Regions from separate parts of the Bacillus sp. LQ01 genome, predicted to be linked through region 3. Evidence: riboswitches for the same ligand, from Rfam matches in the RefSeq annotation. Region 3 holds a riboswitch; each other region holds the start of a gene.
The links. Region 3 has a riboswitch for lysine ahead of AC22L0_RS00660 (amino acid permease). Riboswitches for the same ligand answer to the same signal wherever they lie in the genome.

Region 1 (5,852 bases), 2.1 Mb from region 3:
CTCTAAATTTTCAACTTTACATGTTACAGAAGATACAAAGTTTCTTTTAGAGAAAGTAGGATCGTGTTTACAAATAGAATCAGCCATTTTTTCTGCTAATTCTTCGTTAAATAAAAATTTTAACGGAACATATTTACCCATTTTTTCACCTCAGTGGTCAAATGAAAACAATTTTTATTTTTTAATCGACAATCCATAAACTAAAGTCTCACTCGGAGTCGTAATACTAAAACCTGTCGTCTTATAATCAAGTTTCACCGTATCACCAGTGTAGTCTTTCGTGAATGAATCCATTTGTACGATAAGATCTGCATCTTCATATACAACATCATCTGCGTTATATGTATCCCAAATTAAATCGACATCAACGAAAATACTACAAGAGTTTGTCATTGTCCCTCTAATGCGAATGATCTTTTTGTCTTTACGTTCTAATCTATGTATAGCTGCTTTTGCTTCATCAGTAATGCGAATGTTCATTGTATCCCAACCTTTAATTATATTTCTTCTATTATGGCAAAAACAGGAGTAATAGGGAAGCAAAGAGGTTTGCAATAAAAAACGAGCAAACAAATTTGTTTGCTCGTTTCACTTTATTTTAGTTCACATTTATCAAGTGGAATCACTTTTGTTTTTTTCGTAAATTTATATCCTAACCATAGTACTAAGAAGAGTGGTAAACCGATGTAAGAAACGAGTACGCCGTTCCAATCGATTGATTCACCTATAAATGCGCCGTAGTTTTGTCCTAAAATTACGATGATACAAAGTGTAAATGCGAAGATTGGACCGAATGGGAACCATTTTGCTCTATATGGTAAGTCTTTTAAATCTTTGCCTTGTACGGTATATGCTTTACGGAAACGGTAATGACTAATTGCTATTCCAACCCATGCGATAAAGCCAGACATTCCAGATGCGTTTAATAACCAAATGTATACAACACCGTCACCGAATAAAGAAGCAATGAAAGCGATACTACCGACAATTGACGTTACGATTAATGCGTTTACAGGTACACCGCGGCTATCTAATTTGCCTAAGAATTTTGGTGCTTTTCCTTGGCGAGCTAAATCCCAAAGCATACGAGTTGATGCGTACATACCAGAGTTACCAGCAGATAGTACTGCCGTTAAAATAACAGCGTTCATAACAGAGGCAGCAAAGGCAACGCCCGCTTTTTCAAAAATAAGTGTAAATGGACTTACTGTTACATCACTTGCAGCAAGACTTTCAGTTGTATAAGGAATTAATAAACCGATAACGAGAATCGCAAGGATATAGAATAAAAGAATACGCCAAAAGATTGAACGAATTGCTTTTGGGATATTACGTTCTGGATCAGATGTTTCACCAGCAGCTACTCCTAATAATTCAGTTCCTTGGAAGGAGAAACCAGCTGCCATAAATACACCGATAATTGCCATGATACCGCCGTTAAATGGTGCATCTGCAACAGTGAAGTTTTTGAATCCAACAGTTTCGCCCCCCATAATTCCGAAAATCATCATAAAGCCGACAATTAAAAAGATAATAATTGTAACTACTTTAATAAGTGCGAACCAATATTCAGATTCACCAAACCCTTTAACAGATAAATAGTTTAAAAGGAAAATAATAGCTAAACATAATCCGCTCCAAATAAGAGAAGGGGTATCTGGGAACCAAAATTTCATAATTAATGTTACGGCTGCAAGTTCAGCAGCGATCGTAATCGCCCAGTTATACCAATAGTTCCATCCAAGTGCAAAGCCAAGTGATGGATCAACAAATTTTGTTGCATACGTACTAAAAGATCCAGTAACAGGCATGTAAGCTGCGAGTTCAGCTAAGCTTGTCATTAAGAAGTAAACCATAATTCCAATTGCGGCGTATGCAATTAATGCGCCGCCAGGACCAGCTGAATGGATGACACCACCGCTGGCAAGAAATAGTCCGGTACCAATTGTACCGCCGAGAGAAATCATCGTAAGGTGACGCGATTTTAATCCGCGTTTTAATTCACCTTGTCCTTGTGTAGTTTGCGTTTTAGAGGTAGATTGATTTGTTGCGCTATTCATGTTCAACACTCCTTTTCTTGTAGGTTAGGAAGGAGCGGGGGAGAAAAATACAAAAAACCGCCAAAGGAATTTGGCGGAACGTTTCACAAATAACCACCCCATCATACCCTTCCGTTAAGATAGCACCCCACGTTTACACGGTAATTTTGTAAACGTGACAGTTCTGTTCCTTTCGGAGACAGCCCCAGCTCATATTTCCAGAGAAGAAATATAAACTTCGGCAACTTTTCCTTTCAAACGGAGTCGGTGACATTCTCTGTGTCTCGTCCGTTTTACTATTAAAAGTCGCAACCTCTACCTCATCGGATTGATGAGGATTTATATATTGCTAAGATTTTTAATATATGGCAATTGTAATGACTTTCTGAATATATTGCAAGATATTTTGTTAGGAAAAGTCAAAAAATATCGGTTATTGTATAGGAAACGCTCGCAAAACTCCACCCGAACCTACTATTATGTAGCAATAAGCAAAGAAAAAATTGTTATACAAATGTTTCGCAAAAAATATTGAAAAACCCTCTAAATAAAAAGAAAATTCAGAAAAATATAATTCGACATTCATAATAAAGTCATATTATTTGTTATAATTAGAGTAACGTTTAAGCAAAAAGGGGAAATCAAAATGAAATTAGAAACAAAAAGGCTCTATATAGTGCCGTGTACAGAAGAGAGGATTCAAGTCGCTAACGAGCAAGGATATAATAGCGGTCCGCATATTGTAGGGCATGTAGAGAATGTGAAACAAGATGAGGCTTTATTACCATGGGGGGCGTGGTATGTTTTTCGGAAAGAAGATGATAGCGTTTTAGGTGATATTGGATTTAAAGGGAAACCAAACGAGGATCAAACAGTAGAAATTGGCTATGGATTTATTGAGAAATATTGGAATCAGGGCTATGCAACAGAAGCTGTAAAAGAACTAATCGATTGGGCTTTCAAAACAGGAGAGGTAGAAACAATAATTGCAGAGACACTCCTAGATAACTATAGTTCGATGCGTGTTTTAGAAAAGTTACATATGAAGAGAGTAAATGCTACAGAAACGATGATTAATTGGAAAATAGAAAAATAAAAAATACCGCTCTAAATTGAGCGGTATTTTTTTATAGTTATGGTAGCATTTGCTTCTGATCATTTGGATACTCAGCCGTTGATGCGTTAGGACGATTGGAATGATTTCGAACAGCAATGAAAATAGAAATAATAACGACAAGACCAACTGCAACGTAAGAAAGTGAAATAATAGTTGGATCCACTTTAAATGTAGTAAGCAGTGTACGAATATTTGTGAAGATAATAAGACCACCAACTAATACGCCAAGTAAATGGGGCGGAACGATGCGGACTAACCATGCAGCAATTGGAGCTGCGACAATACCGCCGAGCATTAAGGCAAATACCCAAACCCAGCTTACTTGTTCCCAGCCAAGTGAGATGAAGAAGCCAATTGTTGCAGCGAGTGAAACAGGAAATTCACTCGTATCTACAGATCCAATAACTTTTCTAGCTTCATTTCCTCTTGCTAGAAGAACGGGTGTCGTAATCGGCCCCCAACCACCGCCACCAGTTGAATCAACGAATCCAGCGAATAAACCAAGCGGCACAAGTTGTTTGGCAGACATACGCTTATTTGAAGTGACAATTTGTTTTTGAATGATGAATCGTAATAAAATATAAACTCCTAAAGTAAATAAAAATACGGAAATGTACGGTTTGATTACATCTCCAGGCAAATTACTTAAAAAACATGCTCCAATAAATGCGCCGATTGCCCCAGGTAATGTAAGCCTGGAAACTGTATATTTATCAACGTTTCCAAATTTGATATGAGATGCGCCAGAAGCTGCAGTTGTAACGACTTCAGCTAAATGAACCGATGCGGAAGCTACAGCCGGTGCAATACCAAACATTAATAATAGTGAAGTAGACGTTACCCCATACGCCATTCCGAGTGCCCCATCGATCAATTGAGCGAAAAATCCAATAATAGCAAAGACAATTAATTTCTGCATAAATAATCCCCCTGTAATAATAAATGAAAAAGACACTTTTCCCGTATGAGAAAAGTGCCTTTGGTTTTTCCAATCAGCAATAATTAAATTTGTTTCATTATAATACATATTAATCGTATAAATCAACTAGGTTTTAAAGTTTTTGAATTGAATGAAAGAAAAATAAAATATACAATAAAAGGATGGAGAGAAAGGGGAGAAAGACATGTTACGATTTGATCATCTCGTTCACACAGTTCATGGTACACCGGAGGAAGCGGCAAAACAAATGCAGGAACTTGGATTTCATACTGTATTAGGCGGAGAGCATACGAATTGGGGTACTTGGAATAGTTTAAGTTATTTTGACTTATCATACATAGAATTTTTAGCAGTTCAACATGAAGAAAAAGCGAAAGAAGCAGAAAATCCATTAGTACAAGAAACAGTGGTGAAACTACAAAATGGAGAAGGAATGCTACAAATCGCAATCCGAACAGATGCAATTGAGGAGCTAGCAGTTAACTTTAATAAGTACGGCTTACATACGATAGGGCCATTTGAAGGGAAACGCATGAGAAAAGATGGCCGACTTTTAGAATGGAAAATGTTATTCGTTAAGCAAGAAGAGAACGGACCGAAATTACCTTTCTTTATACAGTGGAATGAAACGGACGAAGAAAGAAGAAACGATTTACGTAACAGTGGGACGATTACTGAACATAAAAACAAAGTGCAACAAATTGAAACGATTCATTACGCAGTAAAAAATGTTCGAGAAATAGTACGGAAATGGAAAGAAGTAATGGAGCTATCTACAAGCTCAGTTGTGAAAAATGAAAAATGGAATGCCGAGTGTCAAAGTGTAGTATTTGGAGATATTCATGTGCAGTTTTGTGAACCGATTGGAGAAGGGCTAGTACTAGAACATTTGAATAAGAATGGTGAATATCCATTTGCAGTAGAGTTTAAAGGGGGAAATAAACGAGAGCATGAAGTGCTAGGGAGTTTGTACATATATTGATAGAGGTGAACGTTGTGGAAGAAATACTTAGAGAGATAGAGAGAATACTAGAATGGCCTCGCATGTTAAAAGCGACTGTTATTTCAAAAGGCTTTTCATTCGATGAGAAATATAAAATTGAATTAGAGAGTGGGGCCTCGTATTTTATTAAAGTATGCGATTCATCATATTTTGAACGGAAGCAGGAAGAATATGAATATATGCAGCAGCTAGATTCTTTACATATTCCTATGCCAAAATTAATTCATTTTATTAGTCTTACTAAATTCAATAAATGTGTACAAGTTTTTGAATGGATTGATGGATTAGATGGTGAAGATATATTAAGAACGTTGTCTACAGAAGAGCAGTATAGGGCTGGAAAAAAGGCTGGAGAAGTACTAAAAAAGATTCATTTAGTTGAAAAAGAAGATAAAAGTAATTCATGGGAAATGTCTATATGGAGTAAATATGAGAGATACTTAGAAGCGTTGAAAGAATATGAAGTAGACTTTTTTCATTTAAATACAGTGATAGATTTTGTAGGAAATCATAAAGATTTATTAAAAAATCGTCCCATCGTATTTTTACATGACGATTTTCATCCGGCTAATATAATGATTGACCAAAATGAGTTTCGGGCTGTCATTGATTTTGCTAGATTCGATATTGGTGATCCTATTCATGATTTTCATAAAGTAGCACTATTTACAACGAATATAAGCAAACCATTCGCGATTGGACAAGTTCACGGTTATTTCGGAGGCGAACCATCGCTTCATTTTTGGAAACTGT
Region 2 (5,852 bases), 860 kb from region 3:
TTATCATCAATGGGAATTCGTGTTGATAGTAAATCACTTGATGAGCAGTTAACGAAAACTGGTGAAGACTTCAAACGTGAGTATGATTTCCATAAAGGTATACTAGAAGACGTACTACCATTAACAATCGGCGGTGGTATTGGACAATCAAGAATGTGCATGTACTTCTTACGTAAAGCTCATATCGGTGAAGTTCAATCTTCTGTATGGCCTGACGATTTACGTGCAGCTTGTAAAAAAGAAAACATTCATCTGTTTTAATAGAAGTGAGGGAGGGTAGCTCAAAGAGTTATCCTCTCTTTTTATTGTGTAAACGAATGGTTTACAGTGAATTTTACTAATGGTTTCTTTCTTTTACATCTCTTTTTATGTAATAATTTGTTAAAGGAGGGGACGTTATGAATTTAGGAGAACAGTTAAAAAAACTACGAGAGTCAAAGGGGTTTTCACAAGAGGATGTTGCTAAAAAGATTGGTGTAACGAGGCAAGCGGTATATAAATGGGAAAATGATAAAAGTTATCCTGATATTGATAATTTAATTTTACTGAGCGAAATGTATAATGTTACGCTAGATGAGTTGATAAAAGGGAATCAAGATTTCAAAAAGAAAATACATAGTGATGCAGAAGATGAGGATTTTGAGAAAGGAAATGAATTTGGTTTTTATATTGGATGTGGTTTGCTAATTTTAAGTGCTTTCGTTGATTATGAAGGAATGCAAGAAATCTTATTAGGAATAGCACTATTCATGATAGTTTTTTACTCTGACGTGAAGAAAGTTATTTTGAATGAGTTCAGATCGTTTTTTAAAAGAAAAGATATATATGATAAGAGGTGAGAAGAATCAGTTATATTTCCTAGGAAAGAGTATAGGAAGTAATTGAATTGTTTTATAATGATTTTAGGATGTTGATAGTGTGTTAAAAAGTTCAAACAAGCATAACCCCGTTCTAAAGCTAGGACGGGGTTCAAAATCTAAGTTTTATGAAGCGAGAATTTCTTTCAAATATTTTTACTTTAGTAAAGACTTCTTATAAAATATTACTTATTTATTACCGAGTTCTTCCGCTAAACCGATTAAAATTCCTTCGACTCCACGAATGTAGCAGAGACGATACGAGTTCTCGTACTGAACTACTTCACCAACGAGCTCTGCACCATGCTTAGTGAGTCTCGATACCATTTCGTCAATGTCTTCAACGGTGAACATGACGCGTAGATAACCGAGGGCGTTTACAGGAGCATTTCGGTGATCTGATATAGTAGGTGGGGTGAGAAATCGCGAAAGTTCAATTCGGCTGTGGCCATCTGGAGTGGCCATCATAGCGATCTCTACGCACTGAGAACCGAGTCCAGTTACGCGACCAGCCCATTCACCTTCGACATTGGCTCGACCTTCGAGATTCAAGCCAATCTCCTCAAAGAAAGAGATTGCGTTATCAAGGGATTCTACAACGATGCTGACATTGTCCATTCGTAGTAATTTGTTTTTTGCCATAGTCTTATCTCCTTATGTATAAAAGTCTATTATTTAATTATCCTCATAATTATACTACTAAGTAGTTACAAATTCCTTTCAGTTAAAAACACCTTGTCACAGTATAGGAAAATGTGACAAGGTGTTTTTTAATATGTCATATAGCATCGTGTTAACGAACAGCTTTTTATTTAATAGGAAGGTAATACATTAATCTGATTTTTTTAGTATTACTAAATATATCAGATTAGCTCATTTGCACGAAAGGCTCAATTTTCGCCATAAATGATTGATGCAGCGCCTCAACGCCTGTTACTAAATGAAGGCGGTCAATAACGACAGACACTTTAATTTCTGATGTACTTACCATTTTAATATGAATATCTTCTTCTTTTAAAGTAGTGAACATATTTGCAGCGACACCTGGGTTAGATACCATGCCAGATCCTACGATTGATACTTTTGCTAAGTGATTTTCATGTTCTACAGATTCATAGTGAAGAGTTTCTTGATTTTGTTCCAAAACTTCTAAAGTTTCTCTTAAATCATTCGAATGAATGGAGAAGGAGAGGTGTACAGTTCCTTCATTTGTAATACTTTGAATGATGATATCTACATTAATGTGTGCTGCTGCTAATGTAGAGAAAACTGTTGAAAGCGAGCCTTGTTCTAATCCTTTAATTGTGACACGTGTAATGTTATCCTCAAATGCAATACCTTTAACGATTGATTGTTGTTCCATGTTACATTCTCCTTTTACAATTGTTCCGTTTTCTTGTTCCATACTTGAGCGAACTTCTAAAACTACATTATGATTTTTAGCAAACTCAACAGCGCGCGGGTGTAATACGCCGGCACCGAGATTAGCAAGCTCTAACATTTCGTCATAAGAAATTTCGTCTAATTTGTAAGCATCTTTTACAACTCGTGGGTCCGTCGTATATACACCTGTCACATCCGTATAAATATCACATTTTTTTGCTTTAAGTGCAGCGGCTAGTGCGACAGCAGTTGTATCAGAGCCACCACGGCCAAGCGTTGTAATTTCATTTTCTACACTTATACCTTGGAAACCAGCTACGATAACAATCGTACCTTCAGCAAGATAAGATTGAATACGATCTGTATGAATGTCAGTAATCCGTGCACTACTATGTACAGATTCTGTCGTAATACCTGCTTGCCACCCTGTTAATGAAATTGCATGATAGCCTTTTGCTTGCAGTGCCATTGTTAATAATGAAATAGTTACTTGTTCTCCTGTAGATAGAAGCATATCCATTTCACGTTTACTTGGATTTTCTGTGATAGCGTTAGCGAGTGCGACAAGTTCATCTGTGCTTTTTCCCATTGCTGAAACGACAGAGACAATGCTATGACCTCGTTCATATTCTTCAATAATTAAATTTGCTACATGTTGAATGCGTTCGACGCTTCCGACAGAAGTGCCACCAAATTTTTGAACAATTGTTTCCATTACAAATTCCTTCTTTCGTCTATTTTTAAGAATAGATTAGGAAATATATAAATCCCAATACTCCTGTAGTTACCAGAAAGACAAACAAAAAACACCATCTCAAATAAGTGAGGATGGTGCTGTTACAGGAAAAGGGAAACAGAAAACGGAGCTAATAAAAAAACCGCCAAAAAAGGAATATCATAAAAAAATGATATCTCTTTTTTGTAGATAGCTCTTCATACGTACACGTCTGTACATATGACAGTTCTGTTTCTATTCGAAAACAGCCCCAATTGATAAATGCAGAGAAATTTATCAATTTCGGCAATACTTCCTTTCATCTAAGTTCATAGACATCTCTGTGTCTCCATTAGAATACTCATAAGTATCGCAACCTCTATCTCACGTTTTAGGCGAGAGTGTTTGATTTATGAAGTTGTTGGTAACATTTGTTTTATAATAATTTAAATTTTTCGTGGAATCAAGTGTTTTATATATATTTTAAAAATTCTTTCTTTTTTTGAGGAAGTTTGTGAAAAATGTAGCAAAATAAATTCATTGCATGTACATTAAACTTATAGTGCATAGGAGGTGGGGAGAATGAAAAGGAAACAGCCTATTTATGTTGCGACAAAAATGAACACGACGATGGAAAAATTATGGGAATATACGCAAGAACCAGATATACATACAGAGTGGGATGCTCGCTTTACTGAAATTTCGTATTTAGAGAAAAAAGAAGGAGAACCACAGAAATTTTTGTATAAAACAAAGATTGGATTTGGGCTTGAAATAGTTGGAGAAGGGGAATCAATAGGTGAAATAAGAAAAGAAACTGGTGAAAGAATTTCTTCTTTAAAATTTTGGACGGATAATACATTATCTCTTATTCAAATAGGACGTGGTTATTGGAAGTATACGCCCAATAAAGAATACATCCATTTTGAGACACAATATGATTATGATACAAGATTTGGTCGTATAGGAAATGTGATAGATTCCTATATTTTTCGTCCGTTATTAGGTTGGGCGACTGCTTGGAGTTTTGATGCCTTAAAATTATGGTTAGAAAAGGGGCTTCATCCTAGGTTACTAATTAGAAGAACAATGACGTATTGGCTCGTATGTTCTTTATTTGCTTTTGTATGGATATATCAAGGGATAGTGCCAAAACTACTGTTTACTCATTCAGAAGAAGTAAAGATGCTTTCTTTATTAATCGGTTCAAATGAAAGTAGTGTATGTATACTTAAAATAATTGGGGGGTTAGAAATAATTTTCGGTGTCGTATGGCTGTTGCCACTAACAAAACGAAAATTATTTATACTGCATATTATTGTATTACTAGTTTTAACGTTAGCGGCAGGATTTACGAATATCGCAAGCTTTACAGGACCGTTTAATCCGATTACATTAAATGTTCTTTTAATGGGGTTATCAATTGTCGGTTATATAAATAGCTTCGATTTGCCAAGTGCAAAAAATTGCAAGAGGACGAGAAAGGGATAATGTATGGCTAATATTTACGAAAGACTATTAGGGGATTCTTATAAAAAACTTCATCCGAAATTACAGAAACGTTATGAGATTACAGAAGAAAATAGCTTTACTGGAGAAGGAAAGATGGATGAAATTTACGGTGGTTCTTTTTTCGTAAAATTCATATTAAAAATTGCATCGAAGTTTCGAATATTTTTCTCTGAGAGAGGTAAGGGAGTGCCATTTACAATACATAATACCGCTGAGCGTGATGAACATGGACATGAACTTGTGCGGTGGAATCGTACTTTTTATTTTCATAATAAGAAAAGATATTTTAATGCGGTAATGAAACTTGATGAAAATGAAATTGTAGATTATTTTGGCGAACCACATTTACTCGTTTCTACACTGCATTTTCATATCGATGAGTTAGGGGCAATGCATATTTCTTCAAAGAAACAATGGTTTTATATGTTTGGAAGAAAAATGCCGTTACCAAAATTTTTGTATGGTGAGGCAAAAATTGTTGAAAGTTATGATGAAACACTACAATGTTTTCGAATTCATGTACAAGTACGAAACCCGTTAATTGGTTCGCTTTTTTCATATAAGGGAACATTTGTGGAAAGGGAATAGACGATATGAAAAATATAATATTTGGGCTTGCTTGCTATGTTGTTTTTCTAATATGTGAGTGGTCGAATATAAATCCTGTTGAAGCAATTATATTATTATCTGTTTTATTATTTATACCAATGTCATTTTGTATTATTGATAAAAGAAAAAGAGATGGATCGCAATTATTATTTTATAAATCCGTATCATTTTTATATCCAATCGCAGCAATTTGTGCAATGCTAGCTTTCGTCACAAATCACTATTTATTTGCGCTAGTTTGGTTTGTATATACAGGAATTGTTGCGTTATTTGGTGTAAGTAGATTGCTAGAAAGAGGATGGAAGCCGTTAGAAGAGATCGCCATAGATAGTGCGTTTATTTATTTGTTTTTAGGTGGTTTTTGGTTTTCTGCTTCAGTAGCAAAACTTTCAATTATGCATTTTAGCTCTGACATTGTTTTACTCACAGCTGCACATTTTCATTATTCGGCGTTTCTATTGCCATTATCAGCTGGTTTAATAGGGAGAAAAAGAGAAAAGAGAAGTAAAGTGTATGATGCTATTATGTTTATCATCATGATTTCACCTATGACAGTTGCAATAGGAATTACATACTCAAGAATATTTGAATTTTTTGCAGTGTTCCTATATTTATGTGCAATTTATGGGTATGGATTTTACGTTTGGAGAGCAAAATTTAATGCTATCAGTGCAAAGATTCTTCTAATCGTTTCGTCTAGTACACTCATGGTTACAATTATGTTCTCACTTATATATTCATACGGGAATTTGAAGCATGTCTTGACGATTACAATT
Region 3 (5,852 bases):
TATACCAAAACCAGCTGTCATAGCGATTGCTTTTAAATCATTCGTTGCCCTCGCCATTAAGTCGCCAGTACGATTTTTTTGATAAAAAGTCGGCGTCATCTTAAGTAAATGCCCCATAAATTTAGAGCGCATCGTTTTCTCAAGTACAAATGCACCTCCAAACAATTGATGTTGCCATACGAAAGTAAGACCATACCCAACGATTGTAACCCCTATTAAAATAAGAATAGATTGCATAATTGCTTCGTTCGATAACGTTCCTGTTTTTATATTATCTATCGTAACCCCTAACACTTTCGGGGGAATAACTTCAACTATATTCACAATTAAAAGAGCTCCAATGGCAATACTATATCTCTTCCAGTGCTCCCTAAAAAACCATTTTAACTTTAGTAATACTGATAACAATGTAACCTCTCCCTTCTCGTTCTCGTTTACCTCTCATTTCTTTATCCACTATCCAGACCCATCACATTTACATTTCGTAACCCATACAATCTCATCACATTTTTCCACCTTCCAAAGTTTTTTATCGGAACCAAACAAGGGAAAATAAACAAAAAAAAGCATACCGCCGCTTGACGATATGCACAGGAATGCATAAAAAGCGTACGTTACGATATACGCAACGTACGCTTTTTATAAGACAAAGATGCCCTATATATCCGTACGGGTTGCGTAATGATATGAATGTTTTCTGCCATTTAACAGAGCTAAGCCCATTACATTTACGATTACAATCATTACGCACACCCCCTTCATTTATTTTCCATTTATAATCTTACAACTTTATTGAGTATTCTGTCAATTATTTTTTCACACTTCAAATAAAAATATATGATACACCATTTTGAAATAAGGGAATGTTCTGTAAGAAAGGGCATACAAAATAAAAAAAGAATAAGAAATCGTTTTCACAAACATTTCATTTGAAAAATGTTATCAAACCCCCTACAATCACCTTATACTCACTCTTACAAGTTGCTATTTTAGGAGGACTAATCATGACAACTAGCAATACGTACAAATTTTATTTAAACGGAGAATGGAGAGAAAGCTCTTCAGGAGAAACAATCGAAATTCCATCTCCATACTTACACGAAGTAATTGGACAAGTACAAGCAATTACTCGCGGAGAAGTGGATGAAGCAATTGCATCTGCAAAAGAAGCTCAAAAATCATGGGCTGAAGCTTCCCTACAAGATCGCGCAAAATACTTATATAAATGGGCTGATGAGCTCGTAAATATGCAGGATGAAATTGCCGATATCATTATGAAAGAAGTCGGTAAAGGATATAAAGATGCGAAGAAAGAAGTTGTTCGTACAGCTGACTTCATTCGTTACACGATCGAAGAAGCTTTACATATGCACGGAGAAAGCATGATGGGCGATAACTTCCCGGGCGGCACAAAATCTAAACTTGCGATTATCCAACGCGCACCACTTGGTGTTGTATTAGCAATCGCACCATTTAACTACCCAGTAAACTTATCTGCTGCAAAACTTGCACCAGCATTAATTATGGGTAACGCTGTTATTTTCAAACCAGCAACTCAAGGTGCAATTAGTGGTATTAAAATGGTTGAAGCACTTCACAAAGCTGGCCTTCCAAAAGGTCTTGTAAACGTAGCTACAGGACGCGGTTCTGTAATTGGTGACTACTTAGTAGAGCACGAAGGCATCAATATGGTATCGTTCACAGGTGGTACAAACACAGGTAAACATTTAGCGAAAAAAGCTTCAATGATTCCACTTGTATTAGAACTTGGTGGTAAAGATCCTGGTATCGTTCGTGAAGATGCTGACTTACAAGATGCTGCAAACCATATCGTAAGCGGTGCATTCTCTTACTCTGGTCAACGTTGTACAGCTATTAAACGTGTACTTGTACACGAAAACGTAGCGGACGAGCTTGTTAGCTTATTAAAAGCGCAAGTAGCTGAACTATCAGTTGGATCTCCAGAACAAGACAGCACAATCGTTCCATTAATTGACGACAAGTCTGCTGACTTCGTTCAAGGTTTAGTTGACGACGCTGTAGAAAAAGGTGCTACAATCGTTATCGGTAACAAACGTGAGCGTAACTTAATTTACCCAACATTAATCGATCACGTAACAGAAGAGATGAAAGTTGCTTGGGAAGAGCCATTTGGCCCAATCCTTCCAATCATCCGCGTTTCTTCAGATGAGCAAGCAATTGAAATTGCTAACAAATCAGAGTTCGGCTTACAAGCAAGTGTCTTCACTAAAGACATTAACAAAGCATTTGCAATTGCTAACAAAATCGAAACTGGTTCTGTTCAAATTAACGGACGCACAGAACGTGGCCCTGACCACTTCCCATTCATCGGTGTAAAAGGTTCAGGTATGGGCGCACAAGGTATTCGTAAGAGCCTTGAGTCTATGACACGTGAGAAAGTAACAGTATTAAACTTAGTTTAATCTTATAAAAAGAAGCTGATCTATAAATAGATCAGCTTCTTTTCTATATAAATACTTCCGAAAAACGGAGTATTTCGTTCTACTTCCGATTTGGTTTTCCAAATCGAACTAAAACATGCCATAATAATTTTAATTCCTGAAGCACTTCTTCATAAGTTCCACGATCACTCCAAGATAATGGATTGCGCTTCAAATCCACTACAGCAGAGCCAATTATATTTGCATCGATGCAATGATTCCGTGCAATGCGTCTTGCTAAAGATGGCATTTTTGAACCTCTAAAATCCATTGGAACTTCGTCTACCATAAGTACAAAACCGATGTGCCAATACAAATCAATCGCATACTTCAGGCAAATTTCTTCTAAAACTTTTCCTACATCCGTACCCTTAAATGAAAGATCTGCAACAAGCGCCTCCACGTCTTCTTTAAGAGAAATCTCTCCATGAATCTGCGCTTCAATATAATGATTAAGATTACGGGCTGGCTCTTTGCTTACTAAATCTATAAACGGCCTTTTCAGGTTAGCTAGTAAATGATTAATTAATATTGTTGGCGTCAAATTTCCTTCACCAATTGCAAATTCTCTTACAAATGTCTCTTCCAAAAGAGCAGCTAAAATCATATCAAACTCCTCATAAGTCCCCTTTTCTTTCGGATCTTGATGCGAATCTAAATACGTATATGTAGAGCGCGAAGAAACTTTTGGAGATAAGAGAAAATAACAGGATCCAAAACGCGGAGCCGGCCCATCTGGATGTAACATTAAATTTAGCGCTCCATATTTTGGCCGTTGATCATTCGTTACGCCTTCTAATTGATATGCCCCTCCAAATATTCTCTTTTCCCAAAGGTCACGTTCACCACCAGGATAAGCAGATACGCTTCCATTAGATAGCAATGTTTCAAACTGACTTTTATATACTCCTTGCTCAAACAGTGCTTCAGCAACTCTTTTCATATTCGAATCTAGTCTGTCTGGATGAAAGTGTAAAGCAATCCTTGCATGAGATTTTAAATTAGCGACAGCTTCTTCAAATATTTCATCTGTAATATTAGACATTTTAAGTATATGATTAATCGTTGCTTTAGCCCCACGTTTTTCGTTCTCTGCATATTTTGAAATATACTCTAAAGCAAATAATTGAGATCTTAATAATTCCATAATCCAATCTCCCCTTTAATTGAACTGCCCTTAAACACTTCAATTAAAAGCTTATTCTTTCCTTCTTATGAAACGAACCTCATTTATTTAAAAAAGTAATTTACTAAATCTTAATTATGTATACACGCATTTTTCATAGGCAAATGTACACATTCTACAGAAATTTGATACCCTAGCCATCGCTCAGCAATATGTTCAAATGATAAAACAGATCCCGTTGTAAAAAAGCGATGCTTCAAATTCAGATTGTCAGACAAAATTCCTTTGTGCTGTAAAATGGTACTTAACTCTATCGCTGTTTCTTCTGCAGAACTAATAATCGTTACAGCCTCTCCTAACTCACTTTTAATCACAAACTCTTCTCTATAATCTGATTATTACTATATCCATTGACGTATAAAAATTCATTTGTTACTCTTAAATACGTTAATTTAATATTTAAATCCTCATTCGTATCTCGGTGAGGTAGAGGTTGCAGTCATTAAGAGTATCATTTCAGGAGATGTAGTGGCATTGATGAAGGAATGAGAAAGGAATGGTTGCCGAAGTAAGTCGTGTCCACCATGCACGCTTGCTGGGTCTGCATTTAATAAGTGCAGAACTGTCACAAACGTTTCGTTTGTGGAGAGCTATCGAGAGGTATGTCGTGGGTTTCTTATAAGATAGAAAGCATGTAGCGGCAGATTACGTGCTTTTTTTGTTTTGTTTGGGACTTCTCTTCCTGACTCAGGAAGACATACATATCTCCTCGCTTGACTTGGTTATACTAACTTTGGAGGTATTTTTCTATGCAACAAAAAAAATGGGGCTTTTGGGTACTAACAGCTTTCGTTGTCGGTAACATGGTTGGCGCTGGTATTTTCATGGTACCAAGTACGTTGGCACAAACAGCAAGCCCACTCGGTGTCACTTTAGCTTGGTTAACTACAGGGTTTGGTGTTTTAATGCTAGCTCTTGTTTTCGGTAATTTAGCAATTCGTCGTCCTGATTTAACGACAGGGCCACAAAGTCATGCATATGCTTTATTCTCAACACCAAAAAAGAAAAAAATGGCTGGCTTCAGTATGGTATGGGGATATTGGGTTGCAAACTGGGCAAGTAACGTTGCCATCATTACATCATTTGCGGGATATTTATCACTCTTCTTCCCAATTATGAAAGATACGCGACTACTATTTTCAATCGGCTCGTTTAACGTAGAAGTCGGAAAACTAATTACATTTACGATTTGTTCCATCTTACTTTGGGGAACTCATATTATATTAACAAACGGTGTAAGCGGAGCTGGAAAACTAAACTTCTTAGCAACAACAACGAAAGTAACTGGATTCCTTTTATTCATCGTCGTTACGTTATTTGCATTCGAAGCTTCTAAGTTTGGACAATGGTACACACCGATGATTGATAAATCAGGTGCATCACATGGTCTTCTTTCACAAGTAAATTTAGCTGCTCTTACAACGCTTTGGGCGTTTATCGGAATTGAATCAGCCGTTCTTTTATCAAACCGTGCTGTTTCTCCAAAAACGGTAAAACGTGCAACAGTTGCGGGATTACTTATTACAGTTGCGATTTACTTAGGAATTACAATTTTAACAATGGGTGTACTTCACGTTGATAAATTACAAGCTTCTGAACGTCCATTAGCAGATGCACTAAATGCTGCAATGGGTCACGGCGGCGGGAAACTGATGGCATTACTTGCTCTTACTTCCCTGTTCGGTTCTATCTTAGGCTGGATTTTATTAAGCTCAGAAGTACCTTATCAAGCAGCAAAAGAAGGTTTCTTCCCTTCCTTCTTCACGAAAACAAATAAAAAAGGAAGTCCAATTTACTCATTACGATTAACAAACATTATGTCGCAAGTATTCCTATTCTCAACATTATCAGGAACCATTGCGGAAGCTTATACATTCGTTATTACCGTATCAACACTGGCCTACCTCATTCCATATCTCGTTTCACCAATCTTCCAGTTAAAACTAGTCGCAACTGGTGAAACATATAAAAATGAAATGCGGGCAAGAATTACAGATGGCATAGTCGCAGTTATCGCACTTTGCTACGCACTATGGGTTATTAAAACTGGCGCATCCGATATAAAAACGTTCCTTCTCGGAATTGGTTTATTCGTAATTGGATTTGCTTTCTATCCATTAATGAATCGTGATCAGAAAAAAAATAACGAAAAGAAAAACGGGCAAGTTGCATAACGCAATTTGCTCGTTTTTTCTTTTGTAAAA

Region 1: another riboswitch for lysine. It lies ahead of AC22L0_RS11505 (amino acid permease); the one in region 3 lies ahead of AC22L0_RS00660 (amino acid permease).
Region 2: another riboswitch for lysine. It lies ahead of AC22L0_RS05225 (aspartate kinase); the one in region 3 lies ahead of AC22L0_RS00660 (amino acid permease).

The regions. Positions count from the first base shown of each region.
Region 1 covers NZ_JBYEZL010000001.1:2,194,290-2,200,141, reverse strand. The annotation lists partial or broken gene AC22L0_RS11515 (DNA alkylation repair protein) at 1-141, opposite strand, end outside; gene AC22L0_RS11510 (iron-sulfur cluster biosynthesis family protein) at 175-480, opposite strand; gene AC22L0_RS11505 (amino acid permease) at 594-2,060, opposite strand; lysine riboswitch at 2,173-2,365, opposite strand; gene AC22L0_RS11500 (GNAT family N-acetyltransferase) at 2,686-3,135, shown strand; gene AC22L0_RS11495 (sulfite exporter TauE/SafE family protein) at 3,173-4,075, opposite strand; gene AC22L0_RS11490 (VOC family protein) at 4,281-5,078, shown strand; gene AC22L0_RS11485 (aminoglycoside phosphotransferase family protein) at 5,093-5,852, shown strand, end outside.
Region 2 covers NZ_JBYEZL010000001.1:966,597-972,448, forward strand. The annotation lists gene asnA (aspartate--ammonia ligase) at 1-261, shown strand, start outside; gene AC22L0_RS05215 (helix-turn-helix domain-containing protein) at 399-839, shown strand; gene AC22L0_RS05220 (VOC family protein) at 1,047-1,499, opposite strand; gene AC22L0_RS05225 (aspartate kinase) at 1,726-2,955, opposite strand; lysine riboswitch at 3,159-3,345, opposite strand; gene AC22L0_RS05230 (DoxX-like family protein) at 3,538-4,446, shown strand; gene AC22L0_RS05235 (DUF4166 domain-containing protein) at 4,450-5,055, shown strand; gene AC22L0_RS05240 (YndJ family protein) at 5,061-5,852, shown strand, end outside.
Region 3 covers NZ_JBYEZL010000001.1:107,287-113,138, reverse strand. The annotation lists gene AC22L0_RS00680 (ABC transporter ATP-binding protein) at 1-408, opposite strand, end outside; gene gapN (NADP-dependent glyceraldehyde-3-phosphate dehydrogenase) at 1,005-2,444, shown strand; gene AC22L0_RS00670 (DUF3626 domain-containing protein) at 2,524-3,609, opposite strand; partial or broken gene AC22L0_RS00665 (glutamate racemase) at 3,720-3,968, opposite strand; lysine riboswitch at 4,068-4,249, shown strand; gene AC22L0_RS00660 (amino acid permease) at 4,398-5,822, shown strand.